3 regions of the Uliginosibacterium sp. H1 genome follow, and region 1 is predicted to be linked to each of the others. Evidence: predicted binding sites of a transcription regulator. Region 1 holds the regulator's gene; each other region holds the start of a gene.
The links. The regulator sigma-54, encoded in region 1, starts transcription at its own class of promoters, with help from an activator protein. The targets are predictions, from matches to a motif close to TGGCACGCTTNCTGCTNA.

Region 2: the regulator sigma-54 is predicted to act here: its motif matches at 4,415-4,432, upstream of VVD47_RS09140 (ammonium transporter).
Region 3: the regulator sigma-54 is predicted to act here: its motif matches at 3,040-3,057, upstream of flgB (flagellar basal body rod protein FlgB).

What each region holds. Positions count from the first base shown of each region.
Region 1 covers NZ_JAYXHR010000002.1:1,330,633-1,337,742, forward strand. The annotation lists gene recA (recombinase RecA) at 173-1,189, shown strand; gene recX (recombination regulator RecX) at 1,218-1,688, shown strand; gene lptB (LPS export ABC transporter ATP-binding protein) at 1,675-2,397, shown strand; gene VVD47_RS15660 (RNA polymerase factor sigma-54) at 2,416-3,933, shown strand; gene hpf (ribosome hibernation-promoting factor, HPF/YfiA family) at 3,946-4,269, shown strand; gene ptsN (PTS IIA-like nitrogen regulatory protein PtsN) at 4,476-4,961, shown strand; gene hprK (HPr(Ser) kinase/phosphatase) at 4,930-5,871, shown strand; gene VVD47_RS15680 (FHA domain-containing protein) at 5,983-6,921, opposite strand; gene ttcA (tRNA 2-thiocytidine(32) synthetase TtcA) at 6,918-7,110, opposite strand, start outside.
Region 2 covers NZ_JAYXHR010000001.1:2,014,099-2,021,208, forward strand. The annotation lists gene VVD47_RS09125 (methyl-accepting chemotaxis protein) at 1-874, shown strand, start outside; gene VVD47_RS09130 (nitrate- and nitrite sensing domain-containing protein) at 1,059-1,949, shown strand; gene VVD47_RS09135 (putative bifunctional diguanylate cyclase/phosphodiesterase) at 1,961-4,129, shown strand; gene VVD47_RS09140 (ammonium transporter) at 4,466-5,668, shown strand; gene VVD47_RS09145 (MFS transporter) at 5,740-7,110, opposite strand, start outside.
Region 3 covers NZ_JAYXHR010000001.1:1,133,165-1,140,274, reverse strand. The annotation lists gene motD (flagellar motor protein MotD) at 76-945, shown strand; gene VVD47_RS05240 (flagella synthesis protein FlgN) at 1,118-1,594, opposite strand; gene flgM (flagellar biosynthesis anti-sigma factor FlgM) at 1,591-1,887, opposite strand; gene flgA (flagellar basal body P-ring formation chaperone FlgA) at 2,121-2,828, opposite strand; gene flgB (flagellar basal body rod protein FlgB) at 3,141-3,548, shown strand; gene flgC (flagellar basal body rod protein FlgC) at 3,560-3,967, shown strand; gene VVD47_RS05215 (flagellar hook assembly protein FlgD) at 3,988-4,659, shown strand; gene flgE (flagellar hook protein FlgE) at 4,676-5,908, shown strand; gene flgF (flagellar basal-body rod protein FlgF) at 6,046-6,786, shown strand; gene flgG (flagellar basal-body rod protein FlgG) at 6,830-7,110, shown strand, end outside.

The sequences.
Region 1 (7,110 bases):
TGGAAGGCTGTGGCACTACAACTTATTGATGTTGCGGCAATGCCGGGTGGCGAAGCAACGAATTGTGAGGCGTGGAAAGCGTAAAAACAGGAAAAGTTCCACAGCCTCCGGAAGGCGGCCTTGAATGCAAGAGCTATGCCATAATTTGCCGCGATCAACCCGAGGAAAAAACATGGACGACAACAAGGCGAAGGCGCTCCAGGCTGCGCTCTCCCAGATCGAGAAGCAGTTCGGCAAGGGCTCCATCATGCGCATGGGCGACGGCAAGCTGGAGGAGGAGATCCAGTCCGTGTCCACCGGCTCGCTGGGACTGGACATCGCCCTGGGCATCGGCGGCCTGCCGCGTGGCCGTGTCGTCGAGATCTACGGCCCGGAATCCTCCGGCAAGACGACCCTGACCCTGCAGGTCATTGCCGAGATGCAGAAGATCGGCGGCACCGCTGCCTTCATCGACGCCGAGCATGCGCTGGACGTGGGCTACGCCGCCAAGCTGGGCGTGAACGTCGCCGACCTCCTGATCTCGCAGCCGGACACCGGCGAGCAGGCGCTGGAAATCGCCGACATGCTGGTGCGCTCCGGTGGCGTGGACATCCTGGTCATCGACTCGGTGGCGGCACTGACGCCGAAGGCCGAAATCGAAGGCGAGATGGGTGACCAGTTGCCCGGTCTGCAGGCCCGCCTGATGTCGCAGGCGCTGCGCAAGCTCACCGGCAACATCAAGCGCACCAACACCCTGGTCATCTTCATCAACCAGATCCGCATGAAGATCGGCGTGATGTTCGGCAACCCGGAAACCACCACCGGCGGCAACGCGCTGAAGTTCTACGCCTCCGTACGCCTGGACATCCGTCGTACCGGCACGATCAAGAAGAACGAAGAAGTCATCGGCTCCGAAACCAAGGTGAAGGTCGTCAAGAACAAGGTGGCACCGCCGTTCAGGGAAGCCCACTTCGACATCCTGTATGGCGAAGGCATTTCGCGTGAAGGCGAAGTCGTCGATATGGGCGTCGAGCACAAGTTCGTCGACAAGAGCGGTGCCTGGTATGCCTACAACGGCGAGAAGATCGGCCAGGGCAAGGACAACGCGCGTGAGTTCCTGCGCGCCAATCCGCAGATCTCCCGCGAGATCGAGAACAAGATCCGCGAAGCGGTGGGCGTCGTTGCGCTGCCTGCCGCCGAGCAGGCCTGATCGACGGATCGTTGGCGGATGCCTCGCGATGAGCAGTTCTCCGGCGACGGCCCTGCGCAACCGGGCCTTGCGCCTGCTGGCCCGGCGCGAGCATTCGCGCGCCGAGCTGGCGGCCAAGCTGCGCGGCGAGGCGGAGCCTGAAATGCTGTCGGCATTGCTCGACCGTCTCGCCGAGACCGGACTGCAGTCCGATGCGCGCTACGCCGAGAGCTTCGTGCGCAGTCGCGCCGAGCGACATGGCGTGGGGCGCCTGCGCAATGAACTCGCACGGCGCGGCGTGGCCGAAGCGCTGATCGACGATGCACTCACCACCCTGGCCGATGAAGGCGGTGGCGACGAACTGGCCCGCCTGCGCGCGGTGTGGCAGAAGAAATTCGGCGACAAGCCGCAGGACGCCCGCGAGTGGGCCCGTCAGGCGCGCTTCCTCCAGTCGCGGGGCTTCACCAGCGAACTGATCCGCAAAGTACTGAAAGAGCCGTTCAACGATGAGTCTGCTTAGGGTTACCCAGCTCTCCAAGCGCTACAAGAAACGCACGGTGGTCCGTGACGTTTCCTTCGAGGTCGGCAGCGGCGAGGTCGTCGGCCTGCTCGGCCCCAATGGCGCGGGCAAGACGACCTGCTTCTACATGATCGTCGGGCTGGTGCGCGCGGACGGCGGTGCGATCCACCTGGACGGCACCGATCTGACCCACACGCCGATTCATCGCCGCGCGCAGATGGGCCTGTCCTACCTGCCGCAGGAGAACTCGGTTTTCCGCAAGCTGACGGTCGCCGAGAACATCATGGCCGTGCTGGAGCTGCAGAAGCTGGGCAAGGCTGAAGTGCGGGCCCGGCTGGACGAGCTGCTCAACGAGCTGAACATCGGCCATCTGCGCGACGCGACCGCCCAGTCGCTGTCCGGTGGCGAGCGTCGCCGCGTGGAGATCGCGCGTGCGCTGGCGACCAGCCCGCGGCTTATCCTGCTCGACGAACCCTTCGCCGGCGTGGACCCGATCGCGGTGATCGACATCCAGAAGATCATCGCCTACCTGAAGTCGCGCGGCATCGGGGTGCTGATCACCGACCACAACGTGCGTGAGACGCTGGGTATCTGCGATCACGCCTGCATCATCAACTCCGGCGAGGTGCTCGCTGGCGGCCGTCCTGACGAAATCGTGCAAAACGCACAGGTGCGTCAGGTGTATCTGGGCGAACATTTCCGCCTGTAGAAGTTTTCCGTCTCATTCATGAAGCCCTCGCTCCAGCTCAAGATATCCCAGCACCTCGCGCTGACCCCGCAGCTGCAGCAGTCCATCCGCTTGCTGCAGCTGTCGACGCTTGAGCTCAACACCGAAATCGAGCGCATCCTGCTGGAGAACCCCATGCTGGAGCGCGAGGACGGTGAGGAGGGCGGCGCCGAAGCGGTGGCCAGCGTCGAGCAGGCCGAAGCCACGCGCCACGAGGAGCGCGAGGAGCGCGACTTCGCGGAGATCCGCGAATCCAGCGGCAACGGCGAGGACGCGGACTTCGAGCCGGCGGTGTCGGTCGATCCGCCTGAGACCATCGATGCGGCCTACGAGGCGGCCTCCGACGACGATCTCGGCGAAGCCGCGGAGTGGCGTTCCGAAGCGGGCAGCCGCAATGGCGGTGACGACGACGAGTCCGACTTCCAGGAATTCCAGGCTGCCGCCACGTCGTTGCGTGACCACCTCGATGCCCAGGTGGCCTTGATGGCCCTGTCCGACCGGGACCGCGCGCTGGTGCGTTTCCTCATCGAGGCGCTGGATGACGATGGCTTTCTCGACACCCCGCTGGAAGAACTGCTCGAACTGATTCCGCCCGAGCTGGAAGTGGAAGTCGATGACCTGCAGATCGCGCTGCGCTATGTGCAGCACTTCGACCCCGTCGGCGTCGGCGCACGCAGCCTGCAGGAGTGCCTGACCCTGCAGCTGCGCAATTGCCCGGAATGCAGTGCCCGCAGCCTGGCGCTGCAGATCGTCGATGGCCAGCTCGAACTGCTGGCCGCGCGCGACTTCGTCAAGCTCAAGCGCCGCCTGGGCTGCAACGACGACGGCCTGCGCGCCGCGCAAGACATGATTTCCCGGCTGAACCCCCGCCCGGGCGCCCAGTTCACCCACGTGGAGCCGCGCTACATCGTGCCGGACGTCATCGTCCGCAAGACGCGCGGCCGCTGGGGGGCGAGCCTCAACCCGGAGGCGATGCCGAAACTGAGGATCCACCGCGTCTACGCCGACATCCTTCAGCAGAACCGTGGTTCCGCCAGCGCCCTGTCGGGCCAGCTACAGGAAGCCCGCTGGTTAATCAAGAACGTACAACAACGCTTTGACACGATCCTCAGAGTGTCGCAGGCTATCGTCGAACGACAACACCAGTTCTTCGACCACGGCGAAGTGGCCATGCGGCCGCTGACCCTGAGGGAGATTGCCGACGAACTGGAGCTGCACGAATCCACGGTGTCGCGCGTGACCACGCAGAAGTACATGGCCAGCCCGCGCGGCGTGTTCGAACTGAAGTATTTCTTCGGCTCTCACGTGTCCACCGACACGGGCGGTGCCTGCTCTGCCACGGCGATTCGTGCGCTGATCCGCCAGATGGTTGCAGGTGAAGACGGGAGAAAACCCCTGTCCGACGCCACGATTGCCGAGATGTTGGGCCAGCAGGGTATCGTGGTGGCGCGACGGACGATTGCGAAATACCGCGAGTCGCTCAATATCCCGCCGGTCAGTCAGCGCAAGTCGATCTGAGAGGAGTGCCCTATGAATCTCAACATCACCGGCCATCATCTTGAGGTGACCCCCGCCATCCGTGAGTTCGTCACCAGCAAGCTGGAACGCGTGATTCGCCATTTCGACCACGTGACCGCCACCCACGTGATCCTCTCCGTCGAGAAGCTCAAGCAGAAGGCCGAAGTGACCCTGCATGTCCGCGGCAAGGACATCCACGTCGAAGCGACCGAGGAAGACCTCTACGCCGCCATCGACGCCATGACGGACAAGCTCGACCGCCAGGTCGTCAAGCACAAGGAAAAGTCCTTCGACCACGGGCGCGACGCCATCAAGCACCAAGCCGCCCAGCCCTGACCGCCCGGCCGGCCGGGTTGTCGGGCATAATTCCCGCTTGCCTGCACCTCGGCCGGTTATCCTGCTCCAAGGTTCTGCTGTCCCATCCCGCTGCACCACGCCCGACAGGAAAGCTCGACAGTTTCGACAGTCCCAGACAGTCCATTTACGCCGAGTAGCGACCGTCTCGTCACCACTGGTGACAGCGCGGTCAGAGCCTCCCCCGGATGAACCTCATTTCCCACATCCTGCCACTGCAAAACGTGCTGCTCGACCTGGAGGCCGACAGCAAGAAGCGCGTTTTTGAACGGGCAGGACTGATCTTCGAGAACCAGAACAGCCTGTCGCGCAGCGCGATCATCGATTCGCTGACCCAGCGCGAGAAGCTCGGCTCCACCGGCCTGGGCCAGGGCATCGCCATTCCGCACGGCCGCATCAAGGGTTTGAAGGAAGCGCTGGGCGCTTTCTTCCGCCTGGCCAGCCCGATCCAGTTCGATGCGCCGGATGGCCGCGCGGTGAACCTCATCTTCGTGATGCTGGTGCCGGAGCAGGCCAACGAATCCCATCTGCGCCTGCTGTCCGAACTGGCCCAGATGTTCTCCGACCGCGCTTTCCGCGACGATCTTCTGGCGGCCGACAGCGCCGACACCATGCATAGCCTCTTTGTCGAATGGGATCCGCATGCGGCGAACGAGCGTCGCTCAACTCTTTGAGGCCAACCGTGCTGCGTTGCGCCTGCGCCACGTCGCCGGCCGGCTCGACACGCACCTCACCATCCATGACAACCGGGTATGGCCGGCTGACCTCGTCGGTCACCTGAACCTCATCCATCCGCAGCGCCTGCAGGTGATGGGCGAGGCGGAGTTCGTCTGGGCGCGCCGTCAGGCGCGCGACAAGCTGGAGCACCACCTGCTCGGCATCCTCGCCGCGGCGCCGCCGGGCATCATCGTGGCCGACGACTGCGAGGTGCCGGACATCATCCGGCGCAACTGCGAGGATGTCGGTGTGCCCTTGCTGGCCTCACCCATGGAGTCCGCACGCGTCATCGACGTGATGCGCAGCTACCTTGCGCGACGGCTCGCCGAGCGTGTCTCGCTGCACGGCGTCTTCATGGACGTGCTGGGCGTGGGCGTGCTGATCACCGGCGATTCCGGTGCCGGCAAATCCGAGCTTGCCCTGGAGCTGATCTCGCGCGGGCACGGTCTGGTGGCCGACGACGTGGTGGAGATCTCGCGGGTGGCGTCCGGCGTGCTGGAAGGTCGCTGCCCGGAGATGCTGAAGGATTTCCTGGAAGTCCGCGGCCTCGGCATCCTGAACATCCGCACCATCTTCGGCGAGACGGCCTGTCGCCGGAAGATGAAGCTCAAGCTGGTGGTTCACCTGCAACGTCGCTCCGCCGCCGACGAACCGCTGCGCCTGCCGCTGGACGACGAGATGCAGGACGTGCTCGGCGTTCCCGTACGCCGCACCGTGCTGCCGGTGGCGGCGGGCCGCAACCTCGCGGTGCTGCTGGAGGCGGCGGTGCGCAACACCATCCTGCAGTTGCGGGGCATCGACTCCACGCAGGAGTTCGTGGCCCGGCAGCGCAGTGTGCTGGACCAGGAAGACCCTTTCGAGCACTGAAAACACGGGACAGTGCTTCGCGGGTGTTCACGCCAGACAGCACGCGAAGGACAACAAAAAGGCCACGCATTGCGTGGCCTTTTTTCTTCCCTTGCGGAGGGGTGACCGGTCTCAGCGCTGGCCGATATCGAACATCATGCTGTCGACGTCGACCTCGTTGGGCGAATAACCCAGGCCCACGCGGCCGCGAGGTGGCAGGTCGCATTCACCACGGCGCAGCACGATCTCCACGCCGCTGTCGTCCACCAGGTAGGTGCCGTTGGTGCTGTTGTCGATCAGCACGTAGCGGCCCGAGCGCCATTCGATGCGTGCATGGTGACGCGAGGCGCGGCGATCGCCGATGACGACATCATTGCCCTCCTCGCGCCCGGCCAGCAGCACCGGCTGCAGTTCGCTGACCACGAAACTGTGGTTCAGGTAGCGCAGCATGAGGCGCGAGCGCGGCGCCGAGGGTTCGGCGGGCTTGGTGGGCGCCTCGACACGCGGTGCGGCCGCGGGCAGGGAGCGCAGCGTGGCTTCGCGCAAGGCGGCCGTGCCGGTCTTCAACTCGAAGATCGGCAGGTCGTAGCCGTTGGAGGACACCGACAGCTGGGTCTGCGTGTCGATCTGGCCGCGCACCGATTCCGGCAGGTGCATCGAGGCTTCACCGGACAACAGGATCTGGCCGGGCGAGGCCACCGAGGCGAGATTGTTGACGATCTCGACGGCCTCGTTGCTGGGGTTGCTGGTCTCGCCTTCGTTCGGGCCGCAGTGGACGCCGATGCGTACCGACAGCGACACACCGGACACCGGTGGCAATTGCGCCACGCGATCGCGGATGTCGCTGGCAGCCAGTACCGCTGCGTCACAGCGCGGGAAGACGGCAACCAGCCGGCGGCCCTCGCTCTTCAGCGTCTGGCCCTGATGGGCTTCGATGGAACGCTCGGCGCGCGACAGGCAACGTTCGCGGGCGCGCGCTGCTTCGGTTTCGCCAAGCTTGCTGACCAGGGTGCTGTCACCCGTGACCTCGGCTACCACCACGCAGGTCTCGGATACGGGGCTACTTATCATTGTTCGGGTGACTCCAGCTTGGTCCAGGGGTCGGCGCGGGTGTTCCAGACGATGGGCGCGACGACCGGTTCGGTATTGCCGGTATCGAGTTCGGGGGGGTCGAAAACCAGGTCACCGCCGGCGCTGTCTGCAAGGGGCGACAGGCTCTTGAAGTTGTACAGGTTGCCATCCGCAAGATGCGAGGGCACT
Region 2 (7,110 bases), on a different contig from region 1:
CAACGCCATGGCACGCAACCTCGCCCGCCTGCTGCTCGGCCTGTCGCGCGCCTCCCGCGAGCTGTCCAGCGTCGCAGCGGAATCGAACAGCAACGCCTGCAACGGTGACGACGGCGTGCGTGCCCAGCGCGACATCACCGTGTCCTCCGCCGCAGCCCTGGAAGAACTCTCGCAAAGCCTCGCGATGTCCCGCGAACTGGCGCAGGACGCCGCCAGTTTTGCCGACGCCGCCGAGACCGCCGCCCGCGACGGCAACGACCGCGGCCAGACGCTGGCCCGGCGCATGCACGACATCGGCGACAGCCTGCAGGCCACCGCGCAGTGCGGCGAAGAACTGGTCGCGCGCAGTGGCGAGATCGAGCACATCGCCACCCTCATCGCGGAGATCGCTACCCAGACCAACCTGCTGGCGCTCAACGCCGCCATCGAGGCCGCGCGCGCTGGCGAGGACGGCCGCGGCTTCGCGGTGGTGGCCGACGAAGTACGCAAACTGGCCGAGCGCACGAGCGCCGCCACCCGCGACATCCAGGCCCGCATCCAGGTGGTACGCAGCGGCGGCAGCGAGCTGATGCAGGCGCTGCAGCACGCCGGCCTGCAGGTGCGGGAGGGCAGTGGCGACATGCAGGACATGCTGGGCGCGCTTGCCGGCATCCGCGACACGGTGGGCCGCAACCTCGGCGCGATCCGCGAGATCGCCACCGCCAGCCACGAACAGAGCAGCGCGAGCCAGAGCCTGGCCCGCGACATCGAGCAGGTAGCCAGCCTCGCCGAGCGCAACGAGGCGCTGGTGCGCGACAACCGCGAACTGTCGCGCTACCTCGACCAGATGGCCGGCCAGCTCAACGACACCCTGCAGGCCTATCGCTACGAGTGAGCGCGCCCCACCCGCGGCCCACTCGTGCCACCCACCCTCAACCACACCCCACGCCCGACCCGATCCGATCCGCGAGCCAACGTGCAACCCGACCTGCAAACCAGCGCTCCACACCAGCCCGCATGAAACCTCCACACCACCCCGCTCACTCCCTGGATCGCTCCGCTGCGAGAGGCCCGCGCCCGTGCTGACCCTTCTCCTGCTGCTGGCCGTTCCCGTCCTTGCCGCCGCCGCCCTGTTCTGGTGGCAGCGCAGGCAGCACGTCGCCGTGCAGTCCCGCGTCGGCATGGCCCGCCAGGACTGCGAGCAGTTGCTGGAACTGGTGAAGCTGCTGCAACAGCACCGCGGCATGAGCAGCGCACGCTTGGGCGGCGACACCAGTTTCGAGGCGCCCCTGCGCGAGCGCCGTCGCGACATCGATGCCGCACTCGGCAGCCTTGCCCGCACCGTGAAGGCCGAGGCCGACATGCCGCGGCCCTGCATCACCCACAACGAACTGGTGCTGTTCCGCCACCGCTGGAACGAGCTGATCGAGAAGCTGCCCACCCAGTCCATCGAACAGAGCATCGCCCTGCACACCCAGCTGATCGGCCGCGCGCTCGACTGGCTCGCCGCCCTCGGCGAGGCGCGCATCGAACTGCCCTCGCAGGACCGCCTGCCCGCACCGTTGGTGCGCAACTACACCAACCACCTGCCGGCACTGGCGGAATGCCTCGGCCAGATCCGCGCCATCGGCGCCGCCGCGGCCGCGCAACGGCACTGCTCGCCGGTCGCCCGGGTGCGCCTGATGTTCCTCGTGACCCGCGCCACGACCTTGATCGGACAGGCCGGCGGCGGGTCCGTGGAATCCGTTACCGTACTGGCACGCCAGGCGGTCGACAGCCTGCTGGGGACGGTGCGCCGCGACATACTGACCGGCAGCGAAGTGAGGATAGGCGCGGAGAGCTACTTCGCTACCGCCACCTCGGCCATCGACGCGGTGTACGCGTGGGCCCGCCACTGCGGCCACCAGATCGGCGAGATGCTGGACCAGCACAGCCGCCTCGCCAGCAACGAAACGGTACAGCCGGGCTGAGAAACCTATCCATGCAAGACGCGATCAGCCTGCACAGGCTCTTCACCCGCCATCGCAGCAATGACCTGGCCGGCACGACTGCCGAGCTGCGCGCGGGCGTGGACCACCAGCGCATGCTCAGCACGCTGGAGCGCAACCTCGACGGCATGGTGTTCCGCTGCGCAATCGATGCGCACTGGACCATGCAGTACGTCAGCGAAGGCTGCCGCGTGCTCACCGGCTACGGCGGCGAGGCGCTGGTCGGCAATCGCGAGATCAGCTACGAGACCATCACCCATCCCGAAGACCGCAACACCGTGCGCGAGCAGATCGAGGCCGCGCTGGCGGCCGGCGACCGCTACCGCGTGGAGTACCGCATCAACCATCGCGACGGCGGTGTGCGCTGGGTCGTCGAACGGGGCACGCAGGTGCGCGACGAACATGGCCAGATGGTGCTGGAGGGCTTCGTGCAGGACATCACCCTGCAGGTCGCCGCGCTGCAGCAGCAGATCGAGACCGAGCTGCGCTACCACAGCATCTTCGACAACTCGGCGATCGGCATCTTCCAGACCAGCGTCGACGGCCACTACCTGGCCGCCAACCCGGCGCTGGCCAGGCTGTACGGCTACGCCTCGCCCAGCGAGCTGATGGCATCGCTGCAGGACATCGGCACCCATCTGTACGTCGACCCGAAGCGGCGCGCCGAATTCAAGCGCCGCATCCGCGAACATGGCCGCGTCGTCGCCTTCGAGTCCGAGGTCATGCGTCGCGACGGCCAGCGCATCTGGATCGCCGAGAACGCGCACGCCGTGGTGGCCCCCGACGGCAGCGTGCTGTATTACGAAGGCACGGTGGAAGACGTCAGCGAGCGCCGCCGCGTACAGGCCCAGCTGGAGTACCAGGCCAACCATGACCTGCTGACCGGCCTGCCCAACCGCCACCTGCTGGACGAGCGCCTGGAGCATGCCATCCGCGTCACCCGGCGCCATGGCGGTGGCGTCAGCGTGGCCTTCATCGATCTCGACAACTTCAAGCTGATCAACGACAGCCTCGGCCACGCCGCCGGCGACGGCCTGCTGGTCGAGGTCTCGCAACGGCTGGCGCACTGCCTGCGCGACAGCGACACGGTGGCGCGCTACGGCGGCGACGAGTTCGTGCTGATCCTCACCGACCACGGCACCGACGGCGAGACCGAACGCATCCTCGACCGCGTGCTGGCGAGCATCGCCGAACCACTGGTGGTGGAGGAGCAGGAGTTGCGCGTGTCATGCAGCATCGGCGCGGCGCGCTACCCTGCGGATGGCGACGACCTCGACACCCTCATGCGTCACGCCGACGCCGCGATGTATCTCGCCAAGTCGCGCGGCAAGAACCAGTACAGCTTCTTCACCGGCTCGCTGAACACCGCGGCCACTGAACGCCTGCAACTGGAGTCCTCGCTGCGCGGCGCGCTGGAGCGCGACGAGTTCTGCGTGGTGTTCCAGCCCAAGGTCGGCGCCGATCGCCGCGTCACCGGTTTCGAGGCGCTGCTGCGCTGGACCAGCGAGGAATGCGGCGCGGTGTCACCCGCCAAGTTCATTCCGATTGCCGAGGAAATCGGCCTCATGCCGGCGCTGACCACCTTCGTGCTGCGCGAGGCCTGCCTGCAGGCACGCGCCTGGCCACGCACGAAGGGCAGCACACCGGGAAGCGCACCGCTGCATGTCGCGGTGAACCTCTCCGCCCGCCTGTTCCAGGAGCAGGACATCGCCAGCCTGGTGCGCGACACGCTGGAGACCACCGGCCTCGACGGACGCGCGCTGGAACTGGAGATCACCGAGAGCATGCTGGTCGGCGACGTCGCGCACACCGCAAGGGTGCTGGCCGACATCAAGGCGCTGGGCGTCGGCGTGGCGGTGGACGACTTCGGCACCGGCTACTCGTCGCTGGCCTACCTGGGCCGCCTGCCGCTGGATACGCTGAAGATCGACCGCTCGTTCGTCAGCGGCTGCGACCGCGGCGGGCAGGGCCTGCTGATCCCGCGCGCAGTCATCTCGCTCGGCCACGGCCTCGGCATGAAGGTGGTGGCCGAAGGCGTCGAGAACGAACTGGAACTCGCCACCCTCATCGGCCTGGGTTGCGACGAATTCCAGGGCTACCTGTTCGCCCGCCCGATGGCGGCGGACGCGGTGCCAGCCTACCTGGCCCGCGCGGCGGCCTGATCCGCTGAATCGTTCTCCGCGCCACCAGACCCTTCCCCGCCCGTGCGGGTGATCCAGCCGGCTCCACAGGCTGGCTGTCGTCAGCCGCGCACGGCCCACATTGGCCACGTGCAAACCACGCGCACCAGACCTGCCCATGAGCTGCGGCAAACCGGCTCGTATGCGGGGCAGAGGCAGGGCCAAAATCACCAAAACAGGGCATTGATCGCAATGCACAAGCACCATGAAAGTGCATTCCAGCCGAGCGGCGGCTACATAAGCGACTGAATAATAACCAGAAAAATCTGGCTCGCTTTCTGCTTCATCCACCGCCGTCAATCATCACGGAGCCCCAAAGTGGAGCAGACACACAGCCCTAACGACGTTCTTTTCATCCTGCTTGGCGCCATCATGGTGCTCGCCATGCACGCCGGCTTTGCCTTCCTGGAGGTCGGCACCGTCCGCAAGAAGAACCAGGTGAACGCGCTGGTGAAGATCCTCAGCGACTTCGCCATGTCCACCATCGCCTACTTCTTCATCGGCTACAGCATCGCCTACGGCGTCAATTTCTTCAGCGGCGCCGAAGTGCTGGCGCAGAAGAGCGGCTACGACCTGACCAAGTTCTTCTTCCTGCTGACCTTCGCCGCCGCCATCCCGGCCATCGTGTCCGGCGGCATCGCCGAGCGCGCGAAGTTCTCACCGCAACTGGCCGCCACCTTCCTGCTGGTCGGCTTCGTCTACCCCTTCTTCGAAGGCATCGCCTGGAACGGCAACCTCGGCCTGCAGGCCTGGCTGGAAGCCAGCTACGGCGCCAGGTTCCACGACTTCGCCGGCAGCGTGGTGGTGCATGCGGTGGGCGGCTGGATCGGCCTCGTCGCCGTGCTGCTGCTCGGCGCGCGGCGCGGGCGCTACGGCAATGACGGCGCGATCGCCGCCCACCCGCCCTCCAGCATCCCCTTCCTGGCCCTCGGCGCCTGGATCCTCACCGTCGGCTGGTTCGGCTTCAACGTGATGAGCGCGCAGACCGCGCAAGCCATCAGTGGCCTGGTGGCGGTCAATTCGCTGATGGCGATGGTGGGCGGCACCCTGGCGGCCCTGCTGGTCGGCCGCAACGACCCGGGCTTCGTGCACAACGGCCCGCTCGCCGGCCTCGTCGCCATCTGCGCCGGCTCCGACCTGGTACACCCGCTGGGCGCACTGGTCATCGGCAGCATCGCCGGCGCGCTGTTCGTCATCCTGTTCACGCTGACGCAGAACCGCTGGAAGATCGACGACGTGCTGGGCGTATGGCCGCTGCACGGCCTGTGCGGTGCCTGGGGCGGCATCGCGGCCGGCATCTTCGGCAGCCAGGCACTCGGCGGCCTCGGTGGCGTCAGCCTGATGGCGCAGATCATCGGCACGCTGGCGGGCATCGCGGTCGCAGTCGTGGGCGCCGGCATCGTCTATGGAACGCTGAAGCTGATCAGCGGACTGCGCCTGGACCCGGAGGAAGAATTCGCCGGCGCCGACCTGACCATCCACAAGATCGGCGCCACGGCGGAACGCGAGACCCTCTGGTAAACGGAAGGCTTCAGTACCGCGGTACAAAGAAAAACGCCGGCCAACAGGCCGGCGTTTTCTTGTCCGTCACATCAAGCGGTGGCGTCATCACGCTCGGACAACCACTTGTTGGCGCGCAGGGCCAGCAGGGTGCAGGCGCAGCCGGACAGCAGGTACACCGTCACCGCGATCAGCCCGAAGCGCGACGACAGGCCCAGCGCGACCAGTGGCGCGAAGGCCGCGCCGATCAGCCAGGCGAGGTCGGAGGTCAGCGCCGCACCGGTGTAGCGGAAGCGCGGTGCGAAATTGGCTGTCACCGTGCCCGCTGCCTGCCCGTAGGACAGGCCCAGCAGCACGAAGCCGACGAGGATGAACAGATCCTGGCCGAGCACGCCGCCGTCGAGCAGGAAGGGCACCAGCAGGCTGAACACGGCGATCAGGATGGCCAGCAATGCCAGCGTGCTGCGCCGTCCCACGCGGTCGGCCACCAGGCCGGACACCGGCATGGCGGCAGCGGCCAGCAAGGCGCCCACGATCTGCACGCCCAGGAAGTCGCCGATGGCCTGGTCGGAGTAATGCAGGATCCATGACAGCGGGAACACCGTGACGATGTGGAACAGCGCGAAGCTCGCCAGCGCCGCGAAGGCACCGATCAGGATGTTGGTGCCCTGCTCGCGGAACAGCTCGCTCTCGTTGCAGGGCTCCAGTTCGAAGTCCTCGAGATCGCGCTCGTACTCATGCGTCACGACCAGGCGCAGCCGCGCGAACAGCGCCACCACGTTGATGGCGAAGGCGGCGTAGAACGGATAGCGCCAGCCCCAGCCGAGGAAGTCGCTGGTCTGCAGGTTGCCCCACAAGTAAGCGAACAGGGCGCAGGCGATCAGGAAGCCCAGCGGCGCGCCCAGTTGCGCCAGCATGGCGTACCAGCCACGCCGATGCGGCGGGGAATTCAGCGCCAGTAGCGACGGCAGGCCATCCCAGGACGCGCCCATGGCGATGCCCTGGCCGATGCGACACAGCGCGAGCAGTGCGATAGCCGCCACGCCCAGGCTTTCATAGCCGGGCAGCAGGGCCATGCCGGCGGTGGAGCAACCGAGCAGGAACAGCGCGGCGGTCAGCTTGGTGCTGCGGCCGAAGCGGCGCTGGATCTCCATGCCGATCAGCGTGCCGAAGGGCCGTACCACGAAGGCCGAGGCGAACAGCAGGAATGCATACAGCGTGCCTTGCAGGCGATCCACGAACGGGAAGAAAACCGCCGGGAACACCAGCACCGAGGCAATGCCGAAGACGAAGAAATCGAAGTATTCCGAGGCGCGGCCGATCACCACGCCGACGGCGATGTCCCCCGGTGCGACCCGCTCGTGCTCCTGCTGGGTGCGCTTCTCGGAATCGTGGATGCTGCTTGTCTCTCTCTGCGGCACCGGGCGGTAGATGACCGGCGTCGCGGGACTTGTTGTATCTGT
Region 3 (7,110 bases), on a different contig from region 1:
CGGGGCATTCGCCGTAAACAAGGTTTACCGCCGGGGTACGACACCCCTCTGTCTGCAATCTTCGCGGAGCATCCGATGGCGCGTCGCCAGCATGAGGAAGAGCACGAGAATCACGAGCGCTGGCTGGTCTCGTACGCCGACTTCATCACCCTGCTGTTCGCATTTTTTGTCGTGATGTATGCCATCAGTTCGGTCAACGAAGGTAAGTACCGCGTGCTGTCCGATTCGCTGGTGCAGGCCTTCCGCAGCACGGTGAACGTCGAGGGCGCAACCGTGGTGTCGCCGCCGCGCGACGCTGGTTCGCCGGTACCCGTGGTGGTCGCGAAGCCGCCGCCCAATCCGGAGGAAGAGGCCCGCCGGGAGAAGCACCGGCAGCGCATGCGCAGCATGGCCGAAGAGATCCGCCGCGTGCTGGCGCCCTTGGTGAGCGGTGGACAGGTGCGGGTCAGCGAAGGCGCACGCGGCATCTCGGTGGAAATCAACGCCAGCGTGCTGTTCCGCCCCGCCGAAGCCTTGCTGGGGCCGGATGCGGTACGCGCGCTGCGGGCGGTGGCCGAGGTGGTGGCTGCCGGAGAGTTCCCGATCGTCATCGAAGGCCACACCGACAACCTGCCGATCAGCAATGCCCTGTTCCCCTCCAACTGGGAGCTCTCGGCAGTGCGTGCCTCGTCGGTGGTGCGCCTGTTCGTGGACAGCGGCGTGAACCCCGCGCGGCTGACCGCGGCGGGTTATGGCGACCAGCGTCCGATCGCCGACAACGGCACGGCGGACGGCCGTGCCCGCAACCGGCGGGTGACCATCCTCGTCGAGTCGATGCTGGCGGAAGAGCCGGCCAGCACCCCGTCCACGCCTATGACGACACGCAGCGTCGACGGCGCCCTGGGGACGCCGGAAGGCGTACAGATCGAACCGCCAGTAGGCGCGCGACCGATAGGCGGGCAGTGAACGGAGTTCCGGTGCGCCGCTGCGAGAGTGGCCGCCGGGATCTTTACAGAGGAGTTTCCCCAGGCAATTCCTGCAGATCCCGGCCGACGATGTCGCGCGGACGGACGGGGCAGGTCTATGGCAAGGCGTTCCGCAGAAGCCCCGAGGCGCTATTGCGCGGGGGAGGCGCGCGTTAGACGCTGCCGAACAGGCGTGAGCCGGGGCGGGTCGAGGTCTGGCCGTCGGGGCCGTAGGTGGTGGGGCGGTCGGACAGCGACATCAGCATGGCGAGCGCCTGGTGGTTGCTCGACAGCTGTTCGGTGATGCGGATGCCGTTGTCGGCATTCAGGTCGCGCGCCAGCTTCACCTGGGCAAGATAGGCCTGCCAGGAAGGATGGGCGGCATTGGCCAGCAGGGCTTCGATGCCCTCGCGGCTGGATTGTTGCCCGGCCTGGGCCAGCAGGGCCGCGCGGTTGTCGGCGAACTGCTGCAGGGTGCGGGCCAACGCAGTCTTGCGTTCGGCAATGCCGAACAGCGGCTCCACTTCGCGTTGGCCAAGGACCGTGCGTTCTTCTTCCAGCAAGGTGACGAACGCCTCCACCTGCACGCGCTCCGCGTCGAGCAGGGCTATGAGGCGCTGGCGAAGAATGGCGCGGTCGTTGACGGTCACGCGGTACGTGGTTGCGCAGCCAGCATCTGGCGCACGCTGTCGATCAGGCCATCGGCCACCTTCTCCGGATTGACCTTGAAGCGGCCCTCGGTGATGGCTTGCTTGATCTCTTCCACCTTGCCGCTGTCGACCACCGGGCTGTTGTTCAGCACGGAGTCGAGTTGGGCCAGACGGGACGACAGCTCGACCTTGGACTCGCTGCTCGTCGTTTCGGCGGGCGCTTCACGGCCGACACGCGACTTGTTGTCGCTGCCAGACGTGCTGACCGGTTTGAGTGTGTTATCGATTTTCACGGCGTTTCCCTTCTACTCAAGGAACAAGTGCTCCGGATCTTCTCGCGGGTGTGCGGGTTTGTCCGGATGCCTTGGCGAGCTTAACGGCACAAACGCACGGAACTTTAACCTCTTTTCCGGCGATGCAGCAGTTGCTCACATGCCTCTTAACGGCCTGATGAGTAAGGGCTTGAGGGGTTTTGACGGGCGGTCCGTGAAGCCTGCCCAAGGGTCTGGGACGCGCCGGTGGGCGCTCAGGGCACCTCCACGACGCCTGTTTCCTGCGCGATACCACTCACGATGCGGCCATTTGCCAGACGTACACGGACGTTCTGCCCGCGTTCGGCATTGTTCATGGCGCGACCTTCGTTACTGACCGAGAAGCCATTGCCCCGGGTGGTCAGCCTGACGGTCTGGCCCGCCTGGACGGCGGCCTCCCGCCGCAGATTGGCGGCACGTAGCGTCGCACCCGCAGGCAGGGCCTGACGCATGCGGTGACCCAGGGCGTGGCTCGGGTCCAGGATCACATCCTCGGGCTGGGCCGACAGTTCGCCGCTGCTCAAGGTGAGGTCTTCCTCCGTGAGGCTCTGCCCGGCCGAAACCGGCCGGCTCAGCACCACCCAGTCCCCGTTGAACTTCACTTCTGCCGCAACGAACAGCGACCAGTTGGCACCCGCCGCGCAGCGCACCCCCACGCTCAGCGCCCCGCGGAGCTGCTGACCACGCGGCAGCCAGGGTTCCAGCTGCTGGCAGGCCGGGCGGCTGGCACTGGCCGCCGGCGTGCTGACGGAAATGCTGAGCTTGCCGGGCTGCCCGGCTGTCTGCGATCGCAGGAAACCCTCCACCGCCACGCGGATGGCTGCAGGGTCCTGCGGGGCGGCGCTGGCCGGGCTGGCGCCAACCAGGACGGACAGGCAGAGCAGGAGGCCGGGCAGGTGTTTCAGGAGGGCAGCGGGCTTCATGGCAGCGATGTAAGCACGTGATGCGCCTGATCAAAAGCGCGAGTACGCCCGGCGAATCGCGGCTATTCCGGAGGCTGTGCGCAGGCGGGTTTGCCGCCGCTGCCGGCAGGGCGGCAAAGCTTGCCGGCCGCCACTCGTCGGCCCTGCCGGTTTGCCCGGTGTTTTGCCGTCTTTTTACCGTCTTGCCCGGTAAATCAGGTGCTTAGGATGCTGGCACGGAAGCTGCGATAGGGATGCCGAGCGAGCACAGGGGTGCCGCCACCGGAGCAGACCAGCATGGAACCGCGCAGCCACACCGACGGAGAGCACGAGATGAACATCCAGACCGACGCCAACATGCGCTTCCACCAGAACTCGCTGAACCTGCGCGCCCAGCGCCAGGAAGTTCTGGCCTCCAATATCGCCAACGCCGACACGCCGCACTACAAGGCCCGCGACATGGACTTCAAGGCCGCGCTCAGCGGTGCGGTGTCCGGCCGCATGGGTGGCCCGCTGGCGCTGTCGACCACCAAGAGCCGCCATCTGGAAGGTCGCGGCGACGGCATGCTGCCGGCCTACACCCTGTACCGCAACGAACAACAGTCGTCCGTCGACGGCAACACCGTGCATCTGGACACCGAGCGCGCCGCCTTCGCCGAGAACGCACTGCACTACGAAGCCAGCGTCACCTTCATCAACGGCCTGCTGCGCACCATGCAGCAGGCGGTGCAAGGTCAGTAAGGGGCGCCGCCATGAGCATGCTCAGCGTCTTCCAGATTGCCGGCTCGGCGCTCAACGCCCAGTCGGTACGCCTGAACACCACGGCCAGCAACATGGCCAATGCCGACAGCATCACCAGCGCAGACGGCACGCCGTACCGCGCCAAGCAGGTGGTGTTCGAGACCGTGCAGATGGGCGGCCCGCAATCCCAAGGCGTGCGCGTGCAGCAGGTCGTGGAAAGCGCGGCGCCGATGCGCCTGACCTACGACCCGAGCAACCCGGCAGCCAATGAAGAAGGCTACGTGGAGATGCCCAACGTCGACGTGGTGGAGGAGATGGTGAACATGATTTCCGCCTCCCGCTCCTACCAGACCAACGTCGAGATGATGAACACCGCCCGTGTGCTGATGCAGCGCACGCTCACGATCGGCCAAGGCTGAGCAGTCCCCGGAGAACCACCATGAGTACCGTCAACAGCGCCACCAGTTCGCAGGACATCCTCAACTCGCTGAGCCGCAGCAAGGCGCTCAACGAGAAGGCAGACCTGGATACGCAGTCGCGCTTCCTCAAGCTGCTGACCACGCAGCTGCAGAACCAGGACCCGATGAACCCGATGGACAACGCGCAGACGACGTCGCAGCTCGCGCAGATCTCCACCGTGGATGGCATCGAGCGCCTCAACAGCACGCTGGGCTCGATGATGGGCAACATGAAGTCCAGCGAAACCCTGCAGGCCGCCGCGCTGGTGGGCCGCCAGGTGATGCTGGACGGCAAGGACATGGTGCTGGCCGAGAAGATGGCGATCGGCGGTATCCAGCTCAGTGGTGAGGCCGACAGCGTGGTCGTCAGCATCAAGGACAAGAACGGTCTCGAAGTGGCCAGCCTGGACTTGAAGGACCTGGATGCCGGTTCTCACGCCGTGGTGTGGGACGGCAAGACCTTCGATGGTTCGCAAGCCGTCGATGGCACTTACACGATTTCGGTCAATGCCACGCTGAAAGGCGAGAAGGTGACGGCCAAAACCTTGCAGATGACGACGGTGACCAACGTAGTGGCCGACGGCGACACTGTGCAACTGGATGTGGGCAAGCTGGGCCGTATCGGCCTGTCCGACATCCGCATGATTATCTGATTCAGGAGCGAGCAACATGGCATTCCAACAGGGTCTTTCCGGTCTGAACGCGGCATCCAAGGCACTCGACGTCATCAGCAACAACGTGTCGAACGCCAGCAACGTCGGTTTCAAGCAGTCCGGTACTCAGTTCTCGGATGTGTATGCGGCAGCACTGAACGGTGCGGCTGCCGGCGTCCAGGTCGGTATCGGTACCTCCATCGGCGCGGTGGCCCAGATGTTCTCGCAAGGCAACATCACCCCCACCAACAACCCGCTGGACGTGGCCATCAACGGCAACGGCTTCTACCGCATGAACAACGGCGGTACGGTGGCCTACACCCGCAACGGCCAGTTCGACCTGGACAAGAACGGTTTCATCGTCAATGCGCAGGGCTACCGCCTGACCGGTTACCCGGCCGACGCGCAGGGCAACATCCTGCCGGCCTCGCCGACCGACATCACCATCGACACCGCCGACCTGCTGCCGCAGGAAAGCTCGGACGTGCGCATGGGCCTGAACCTGGATTCGCGCATGACGGCGCCGACCCTGCCGTTCGATCCGGCCGACGCCACGACCTACAACTCCTCGACCTCGCTCACGCTGTACGACAGCCTCGGCAACTCGCACATCATGACGATGTACTTCCGCAAGGTGGGCGCGGGTCAATGGGACATGCACTCCCAGCTTGACGGTGGTGCTACCAGCCTGGTCGGCGCCTCGCCGACGCTGAGCTTCAACACCGCCGGCCAGCTCACCACCGCGATGCCGATGAACATCACCGGCCTGGCCGTCACCACCGGCGCTGCTTCGCCGATCGGGGGCGCAGCCGGCATCGAGCTGAACTTCAACGGCAGCACCCAGTACGGCAGCGCCTTCGGTGTGAACCGCCAGATCCAGGACGGCTACGCATCCGGCCGCCTGTCCGGCATCACCGTGTCCGAAGACGGCACCATCCAGGGCCGCTACAGCAACGGTCAGGCACGCAACCTCGGCCAGGTCGTGCTGGCCAACTTCGCGAGCCCCAATGGCCTGATCTCGCTGGGCGGCAACTTCTGGGCGGAGTCGCCTGCGTCCGGGCAACCGCTGATCGGTGCGCCGGGCAGTGGCAGTCTCGGATTGCTGGCGGCGGGCTCGGTGGAGGAGTCCAACGTGGATCTCACGGCCGAGCTGGTGAACATGATCACCGCGCAACGCAACTACCAGGCGAATGCCCAGTCGGTCCGCACCCAGGACCAGTTGATGCAGACGCTGGTGAACCTGCGCTGAGCGGCGTGACCGAGGCCTGACGGATCATGGTTTTCAGCCCGCTGGATATGAGCAAGTTTCCCCGCCCTGTTTTCGCACTGGCGAAGACCGCGGCTGGTGCAAAGTAGCTTCATGCCATTGCCTCACCGAGACAAATCATGGACCGTCTGATCTATACCGCGATGACCGGCGCCAAGGCGACGATGGGCCAGCAGGCCGCCGTCGCCCACAACCTGGCGAACGTGTCGACCACCGGCTTCCGCGCCGAGCTGCACAAGCTGCGCGCCGTGCCGGTGCAGACGCAGGCACTGCCTTCGCGTGCCTTCGTGGTGGATGCGAGCGTGGCCAGCGATTTCAAGGCAGGCCCGATGATGCCCACCGGCAATCCGCTCGACATGGCCATCCAGGGCCAGGGCTGGTTCGCGGTACGCACACCGGATGGCCAGGAGGCCTACACGCGCGACGGCAGTTTCACGCTCGATGCGACGGGACAGCTGCGCACCCGTGACGGTTCGGTGGTGCTCGGCGACGGTGGTCCGATCACGATTCCGCCCGAGAACAGCCTGGTCGTCGGCCCCGACGGCAGCATCACCGCCACGCCGGATTCCGGCTTGCGCAACACCGCCGAACAGGTGGGCCGCTTCAAGCTGGTGAACCCGCCGCTGGACCAACTGCAGCGTGGCGACGACGGTCTGTTCCGCCTTCCCGACAACCAGGTGGCGCCGGCCGATCCGACGGTGAGCATGGCGCAGGGCTACCTGGAAGGCAGCAACGTCAGCATCGTGGAGCAGATGGTCACCATGATTTCGTTGGCGCGCAATTTCGACATGCACACCAAGATGCTGACGACGGCGCAGGAGAACGACCGCGCCGCCACCCAGATCATTTCCGCGGCCTGATGACGGCCCCCACTGAGCACCAGGCAGCAAGGAGCAGTACATCATGATGAGAGCATTGTGGGTGGCGCGTACCGGGCTCGACGCCCAGCAGACCCAGCTGGATGTCATCTCGAACAACCTGGCCAACGTCAGCACCAACGGCTTCAAGCGCGCTCGCGCGGTGTTCGAGGACCTGCTGTACCAGACCATGCGCCAGCCCGGCGCGCAGTCGTCCGAGACGACGCGCATTCCCTCCGGCCTGCAACTGGGAACGGGCGTGAAGCCGGTGTCGACCGAGCGCAACCACACCCAGGGCAACCTGCAACTCACCGGCGGCGAGCTGGA